2 linked regions of the Prochlorococcus marinus str. SB genome follow. Each later gene encodes a partner of the first gene's protein in a complex. Links are inferred from orthologs where the notes say so. Each region holds a gene or a part of one and is shown on either strand. Other genes may lie near its edges.

Evidence for each region. The genes of interacting proteins can lie anywhere in the genome.
Region 2: the proteins of tsaD (region 1) and tsaE are in contact, whole or in part, in a crystal structure (PDB 6N9A), measured with the Thermotoga maritima proteins. The link is inferred for Prochlorococcus marinus str. SB from one-to-one orthologs. Residues at the interface, in WP_004082750.1 of Thermotoga maritima: Cys10, Asp11, Arg49, His50, Leu82, Gly84, Gly135, Gly136, Glu154, Thr155, Leu156, Asp157, Asp158, Ser159, Glu162, Asp165, Lys166, Arg169, Leu170, Tyr175, Lys213, Thr214, Leu217, Tyr218, Gln221, Arg222, Asn324; in WP_004082108.1 of Thermotoga maritima: Leu37, Gly38, Lys46, Lys57, Val59, Lys60, Ser61, Thr63, Phe64, Thr65, Leu66, Met67, Val69, Pro71, Tyr82, Arg83, Leu84, Asp86, Asp88, Phe89, Asp93, Ile128, Asp130, Glu131, Arg134.

Annotation. Positions count from the first base shown.
Region 1 is NZ_JNAS01000002.1:177,200-181,165, forward strand. The notes cover bases 1,081-3,966. They hold tsaD (tRNA (adenosine(37)-N6)-threonylcarbamoyltransferase complex transferase subunit TsaD), read right to left. Parts: upstream 3,116-3,966; coding sequence 2,045-3,115; downstream 1,081-2,044. Other genes in these bases: EV02_RS05280 (cation:proton antiporter), read right to left, coding at 1,081-1,700; EV02_RS05275 (high light inducible protein), read right to left, coding at 1,863-2,039; EV02_RS05265 (photosystem I reaction center subunit III), read left to right, coding at 3,190-3,744; psaJ (photosystem I reaction center subunit IX), read left to right, coding at 3,773-3,907; gmk (guanylate kinase), read right to left, coding at 3,922-3,966. Also shown: gltX (glutamate--tRNA ligase), read left to right, coding at 1-502; more of EV02_RS05280, read right to left, coding at 504-1,080.
Region 2 is NZ_JNAS01000002.1:739,687-743,839, forward strand. Bases 1,293-4,153 are described here. They hold tsaE (tRNA (adenosine(37)-N6)-threonylcarbamoyltransferase complex ATPase subunit type 1 TsaE), read right to left. Parts: upstream 3,012-4,153; coding sequence 2,574-3,011; downstream 1,293-2,573. Other genes in these bases: EV02_RS02510 (alpha/beta fold hydrolase), read right to left, coding at 1,293-1,529; EV02_RS02505 (carbohydrate kinase family protein), read left to right, coding at 1,618-2,616; ahcY (adenosylhomocysteinase), read left to right, coding at 3,063-4,153. Outside these bases: EV02_RS02515 (RpoD/SigA family RNA polymerase sigma factor), read left to right, coding at 1-630; more of EV02_RS02510, read right to left, coding at 615-1,292. UniProt on the Escherichia coli protein: Required for the formation of a threonylcarbamoyl group on adenosine at position 37 (t(6)A37) in tRNAs that read codons beginning with adenine.

The sequences.
Region 1 (3,966 bases):
GGAAAAACTCAACTGGATTAATTCTCAATATATAAAAAATATGGAATCAATAAAACTTTGTGAGATCATTAGGAAATACTGGGATGATAATGGTTGGGTGCCGCCATCTCAAGAATGGGCGTATAAATTAGCAATTTTGCTTAAAGACTCTATGACTCTTTTAAAAGATTCAATTGATCAATCAAAACCATTTTTCTTAATACCTACAATTCAAAAAGAAGGTCAAGATTTCCTGAAAAAAAATGATAGTAAATTATCTCTAAAACTAATCTTAAATTATTTAATTGAGCAAAATACTATAAAACTAAATAAAGAGAAAGCCAAAGAAATAATAAACGAAATCTCAAAAATGCATAATATTAAAAAAGGGATATTAATGAAATCACTAAGAGTAGCCTTTTTTGGATCTCTAAGTGGACCAGATTTAATTCAAAGTTGGGAGCTTTTCTCAGAGAGTAAAACTGACAGATCTCGAATTGAAAGATGTCTTAAATCATTCTAAATTATTTTTTTTGACCTAATTCAAGCCTATTTGCTAAAGGTTTGGCTGAAAGACCTTGGATTCCTACTGTCATCAGTATTGTAAGAAAAACTAAACCTTGAAGACGGCCAGCCCCAAGGATACCAGCCTGCTCTAATCTGATAGAAAAAAGAGAAGCTACCGCTGCAGTAACAATACCTCTTGGGGCTAACCAGGCTAAAAATACTTTTTCTTTTAAGTTAAGTTCTCTTCCTATTGTTGCTATCCAGATAGAGATAGGGCGAACAATTACCATCAACATAAATACGCAAAGAACCCCTCCCCATCCAAGGGGACTTAATTCACCCCAAGAAACGTCGGCAGCCAAAAGAGGGAAAAGAACAGTTATTGCTAATTGAGCTAATTCACCTATTAGATTATCCAATCTCTCCTTATCTATAATTTCTCTTCTCCCTACAATAAAACCTGCCGCGACAGAAGCAGGCAAGCCTGATTCTGGCAGAAAATATTCGCAAATTCCATACACAAGGAAAATAAATCCAAGGGTAACTTGAAGCTCTATACCAAACGAGGCTTCATTTTTTATTTTTTTTAAAATTTCTGATAGCAACCATCCTGCACTTAATCCGATTAAGACTCCTCCCCCTAATCTTTGCATTAATGCTATAAATACATCGTTAATCCCACGTAGGTCCCCTAAAGTCAGTTCTAAAAGCAGTAATGCCAGTACTGCACCAATTGGTTCAAGCAACAATCCCTCAGCTTTCAAAACTTCCGAAATAGGGGAAACTAATTTTATTTGTTCTACTAATGGAGAGACAACTGTTGGTCCAGTAGCAAGGACAATGGCACTATATATTCCCGCAACTTGCCATGAGAGGCCTGCCAGCCAATGAGCAATAAAAATTCCAGCTGATAATGAAATAAAAAGTCTTACCACTGAAATTTTCAAGACAGTATTTCTTATATTCCCCTCAGGCAATTTTAAATTTAGTCCCCCTTCAAATAGAACCAAACAGACTAAAAGTCCAACAATAGTTTCAAGCCCTTGCCCAAGATCTAAAGGCTCAACCAGTCCTAAGCCTGATCTTCCAATGAACAATCCAGAAAGCAATAAAATAACAACACTTGGGAATCCTGTAAAAGAAGAAAATAATCGAGCAAAAGCACCTGCAAATACAGTTATTCCCCAAAGTAATCCAAGCCTTTCAGGCGTCATAAAAAATTATAAATAATAAAAATATTTATTATTTTGATTAAATCAATAATATTATCTGAAGTCCAATAAATACAATACTTTTTAATTTAATTGATCAGCTTAACAAGAGTAATTTTTATAAAATCTTTAAAACTAGTTTTTAAAAAATTAATTTTATTTCTGTTAAGAAAACTGGCTTATTAAAGCAATAATTATAAAAATAATTCCTATACCAACAGTTGCCATCCTTCCGTTCCATATTTCAGCTTGAGGGGTAAAACCTCTTTTCCACAAATTCAGTTCCTTTTTATCAACAAAGTTTTTTGTCTCTTTAATCTCGATTTTAGGTTGTTTGTTCATTGAAGTTAGAAAGGAGGATTTTCTTCATAAAGGGTATTTGCTTGTTCAATTGATAGTCTTCCTGCGACACCTAATTTAAGGGAACTTAAATGATCCTTAAATTTTATCCTGAACAACGCTGCGGCTCCAATCATTGCCGCATTATCTGTACAAAGATTGAGGGGAGCTAAATGAACTTTAATAGATTTTTTAAGTGCTTCACTAATCATCATTTTTCTTAATGTATTGTTAGCAGCTACTCCTCCAACCACAACAACATTATCCAAGCTATGATCAGTTGCGCATTTTATTGTTCTCTCTACCAAGACCTCTGCCACTACTCTTTCAAAACTTGCAGCAATATCAGGAATTGGAACGGTATTACCATCCAAATTTATTCTCTCAACCAATCTTAATACGGCAGTTTTTAGACCACTAAAAGAGAAATCATATTTAAGAAATCCACCTTTTTTATCAGAAATCCTACATTTTGGTAAATTAAATTTCATTGGGTCCCCATTTTTAGCAATCTTTTCGATCGCCGGTCCTCCTGGATAACTAAGACCTAACAGTCTGCCAACTTTATCAAAGGCTTCTCCAGCAGCATCATCAAAACTTTTCCCAAGTCTTTGCATTACCCTTCTTTCATCAACCTTTATCAATTCAGTATGCCCGCCGCTAACAAGTAGTGTAAGAAAGGATTTCTTTGGATAGTTTTCTGAAAATAGAATTGAGGATAAATGCCCCTCCAAATGATGAATTCCTAAAAATGGTTTTGAATGTAACATGCAAAGTGATCTTGCAGTTATGGAGCCAACTCGTAAACAACCAACTAATCCAGGAGCTACGGTTGACGCAATATAGTCAACTTCCTCAATTTTGATTTTTGATTCTTCTAAAGCCTCATCTAAAACAAAAGGTAATAATTCAAGGTGCTTTCTAGCTGCAAGTTCAGGCACAACTCCTCCCCATTTTGAATGATCTTCAATTTGAGAAGCAATTATATTTGAATGTATTCTGAAAGTATCGCCAATATTAGAAACTATTGAGACAGATGTCTCATCACAACTTGTTTCAATAGCTAAAACTTTATGCATTTTTGATTCAACTTGTTCTATTTTAATATTAATTTCTTACTTAACACACTTTAAGGAATTAAAGATTGCAACTTATGAAATTCTTTTTTTCAATCATAACCTCAGTTTTTCTGTTCCTCGGAATTACTCCAATTGCTCTAGCTGCAAATGGGCCTGCTTTAAACGCAGATAGAGCTAGCACAGAATTTACTGCTTCAGCCCTTACAAAATGCTCTGAAAATCCTAAATTCATTGAGAGAGCAAATTCTGCAACTACTCAAAAAGATATCGCAAGATTTGAAAGATACGGAAAAGCATCATGTGGAGATGATGGTCTACCACATTTAATTATTGGACCCCCTCTTGAGCCATGGGGAGCACTTTTAAATAGAGGTCATGAAGGAGATTTACTTATTCCAGGAGTATTGTTCATTTACATTGCTGGAATAATAGGTTGGTCAGGAAGAGAGTATCTGATTGAATCAAAAAAGACTAAGAATCCAGCAGATCTTGAGATCATTATTGACCTAGACTTAGCTAGAAAATGTCTTGTAAAAGGAGCGCAATGGCCCCTTCTTGCCAACAAACAAGGTAGAAATGGAGATTTAAGAGAGAAAGACAACAATATTACTCTTAATGGTCCTCGCTAAACATCTTTTAAAAACTTTTATAAAACAAATGTTCAAAATTCTAAACACAAAATTTGTCAGATCTGCCCCAGTGGTAGCAGCAATTTGGCTAAGCCTTACAGCTGGAATAATTATTGAATTTAATAGGTTTTTCCCTGATTTATTATTCCATCCAATGAGCTGATAAAGAGAAAATAATCAAGTTTTTATTAACTTGATTATTTTTTTTGCAGTTTCATCAAC
Region 2 (4,153 bases), 560 kb from region 1 along the record:
TTAGATTTAATCCAAGAGGGAACTATAGGACTAGTTAGAGGTGTTGAAAAATTTGATCCAGCAAGAGGATATAAGTTTTCAACATATGCATACTGGTGGATTAGACAAGGTATTACAAGAGCAATAGCTGAAAAAAGCCGGGCAATAAGGTTACCAATTCACATAACTGAAATGTTGAATAAGTTAAAAAAAGGTCAAAGAGAACTCAGTCAAGAAATGTCTAGGACTCCAACTGTAACCGAACTTGCTAAATACGTAGAGCTTCCTGAGGCTGATGTCAAGGATTTGATGTGCAAAGCTGGGCAGCCAGTAAGTCTTGAAACCAAAGTTGGCGATGGCGAAGATACTGTTTTATTAGATTTACTGGCAGGGGGTGAGGATTTGCCAGACGAACAAATAGAGATGGATTGTATGAGAGGTGATCTGCATTCTCTTTTACATCAATTACCTGATCTGCAATGTAGAGTTTTAAGAATGAGATACGGAATGGATGGTGATGAGCCAATGTCCCTTACTGGTATAGGAAGGGTACTTGGTATAAGTAGAGATCGAGTAAGAAATCTTGAAAGAGATGGATTAAGAGGCTTGAGAAGACTTAGTGATAATGTAGAAGCTTACTTTGTTTCTTGAATAAATTCATTTATTAAATTATTTGTTTTTTCAGGTTCTTCATCATGAGGACAATGACCAACCCCATTTATAATATCTAGTCTTTTAATATTTCTGAATTGTTTCTTCCACTCTTTTGCTTCTTCTAAAGATTCCCAAGGATCTTTTTCTCCCCAAATTAATTGAATTGGAGCATCAACCTTATCGAAAAGGTCAGTCGCGAGATAATCATCAAATAAGTTAATAAAACCTCGAAATGCTTCTTTAGAGTTTTTCCTTTGAGAGGGTTGATAAAGTATTTCAATCAATTCTTTGTCAATATTTTTTCCTGTAGGGTAAGCTTGTTCAAGTATTTTCTTTATAACTTTTGGGTTGGCAGCTCTTGTAAAAAGTGTATTGCTAATTACTCTTTGTCTGACTATCGTTTTAAGTACAGGTCTTAGTAGATTCATTAAGATATCACTTTTTTTTAAACGTTTATCATCCATAGTTCTTTGTGCACAGTCAATCAAAATGATACCTTTGCAATTATCTTTTAGGATTTCAGCAGCTTTTAATGCAATAACACCACCAATTGAATTTCCTACTAAGTAAACAGGAGATTTTATTACCTCTGCACAAAATGTTGATATTTGATTACCCCATAAGTCAAATGAATATTTAATTGAGTTTTCTTTTTCAGGTTCGAAATTTAATAAAGCACTAGGCTGACTACTTTTTCCAAATCCTAATAAGTCAATTGCGTAGCAATTAGAAAATTTACCAAGAAAATCTTGATTATGTCTCCAGTGGTTTTTAGATGCCCCAAAGCCATGAACTAATAAAATTTGAATATTTTTTTCAGAATTAGATTCTTTGGATAAAGACCAAGAAATTTTCCAATTTTTCCACTGCCAAGTTTCAGATTTATTTAAAGACACTATGAGTTTGCTTTTAATTAAACTTTAATTCAAAAAAAAATTATTCGTTTTTAATAAATTATCCTTAGTTAAGAAAAAGCGTTCACTTATGAAAAAGAGAAAGGTCATATGTATTGGAGAGGCTTTAATAGACAGAATCAGAAATAAGTCAAATCAAGGATTTACAGATTTTTTGGGTGGTGCGCCGGCTAATGTTGCTTGTGCATTAAGAAAATTAAAAATAGATTCAACATTTATAGGAAGTTTGGGTAATGATGATTATGGAAAAAAATTTATTACGCAATTTGATCAATTGGGAGTTAATTTAGATTTCTTGCAATTAGATAATGATTCATCTACTCGCGTGGTTAATGTAGATAGAGATCAATTTGGTGATCGTTTTTTTTCAGGCTTTGAGAAAAGTTCTAATTCATGCTTTGCAGACGAAGTTCTTAGGAAGAAATTATTAGAAAAAGAAATTTTAAGTTTGGAGAAATCTTTTTTAGAAATAAAATATTTGGTTACAGGAACTATCTTATTATCATCTCCAATATCAGCAGAGACTGTTTTTTTTCTTGTGGAACAGGCTAATAAATTTGAAGTCAAAATAGTTATTGATTTGAATTGGAGAGAGGTCTTTTGGGATCATGCAAGTTTTTCATCAGAAATTAGTAAAGCGGGTAGAGTGAAATTAATTAAGAATTTTTTAAATCATGCAAATGTTTTAAAGCTTGCTAAGGAAGAAGCAACTTTGTTTTTTGAGGATGAAAATCCCTTGCTAATATCTCAACAATTGTCTAATAGACCAGATGTAATAATAACTGATGGAAAAAATCCCGTTTTATGGTATATCAACGGATTGCAGGGAATTACCGAAACTCTTACTTCACAAAAAATTGTTGATACAACTGGCGCAGGCGATGCTTTTCTGGCTGGCTTTATTTCAAAATTAATTTCTTTTGGCTATCCTTCAAATGAAGAAGAGATAGAAGATTGCATTAAGTTCGCAGGTGTTTGTGGATTATTAACTTGTCTTGGCGAAGGCGCCATCGATCAACAGCCAAATTATGAGGAGGCTAATAAATTTTTGGGATCTCTTATTTCGTAGTTTCTCCCGAAATTTTTTGCGTAACTAATTTCTATTTTCCAGAAATTATCAATAACTGGTTCTATTAATTCTGGCCATTCAATAACTAAAATGGCTTTCTTTTGTATTGCCTCTTCTTCTTCTGAAAAAAAAACTTCTTTCGCTGAAGTAATATTTTTTAACCTGTATAAATCAAGATGAATTAGTGGAATTCTTCCGGAGTTGTAATGATGCGATAAAGCAAATGTAGGGCTTGTAATGTCCTCAGAAATTGACAAGCCTTTAGCAATCCCTTGAACAAATGAGGTTTTTCCAGCCCCAATTGGACCCTGTAATAAAACAATTGATTGGGGATTTAATTTGCGAGAGAGTTTTTTTCCTAGATTTAAAGTTTCTTCTAAATTCTCAACAAACACAAATTTATTCAAAAATCATTTATAGTTTAATAGATAAAGTATTTACTAGATATGGTTATTGCAAATTCAGTTAAAACCTCTACACCTAATTACGTGATTACTGATATATCTTTATCAGATTTTGGACATAAAGAAATTAAAATTGCCGAAAAAGAAATGCCTGGATTAATGGCCTTGAGAGATAAATATCAATCTGAAAAGCCACTAAAAGGTGCAAAAATAGCTGGAAGCCTTCACATGACTATTCAGACAGCAGTCTTAATAGAAACTCTTGTTGATCTTGGTGCAGAAGTGAAATGGGCCTCATGTAATATCTTTTCAACTCAAGATCATGCGGCTGCAGCTATCGCAGATCAAGGAATTTCCGTCTACGCAAAAAAAGGTGAGACTCTTGACGAATATTGGCAATATACCCACTATATCCTTGATTGGGGTTCAGACTCTCCAAATATGATTCTTGATGATGGTGGGGATGCAACTGGTTTATTGATACTCGGCAGTAAAGCGGAAAAAGATTTGTCTGTTTTAGATAATCCCGGAAATGAAGAAGAAATTGCTTTATTCAATTCTATTAAGTCTAAATTAGAAAACGATAGTAACTTCTATTCTAGAATTAAGAGTAATATCATTGGTGTTACTGAAGAAACAACAACTGGAGTCGCAAGACTTTATCAACTGCAAAAGCAAAATGCTTTACCTTTCCCTGCGATTAACGTTAATGATTCAGTAACTAAGAGCAAATTTGATAATTTATATGGCTGCCGCGAATCTTTAGTAGATAGCATAAAGCGCGCAACTGATGTGATGATTGCTGGAAAGGTTGCCTTAGTAATGGGTTTTGGAGATGTAGGTAAGGGCTCAGCTCAATCATTACGTGGACTTGGTGCAATCGTAAAAGTTGCTGAAGTTGATCCAATTTGTGCTCTTCAAGCGGCAATGGAAGGTTTTAGCGTTGTTACGTTAGAAGATGTTGTGGAAGATATAGATATCTTTGTTACAGCAACTGGGAACTATCAAGTGATTACAAACGAAAATCTCGTCAAGATGAAAGATGAGGCCATAGTTTGTAATATTGGTCATTTCGATAATGAAATTGATGTGGCTTCATTGAAAGATTATCCATGGGAAAATATTAAGCCACA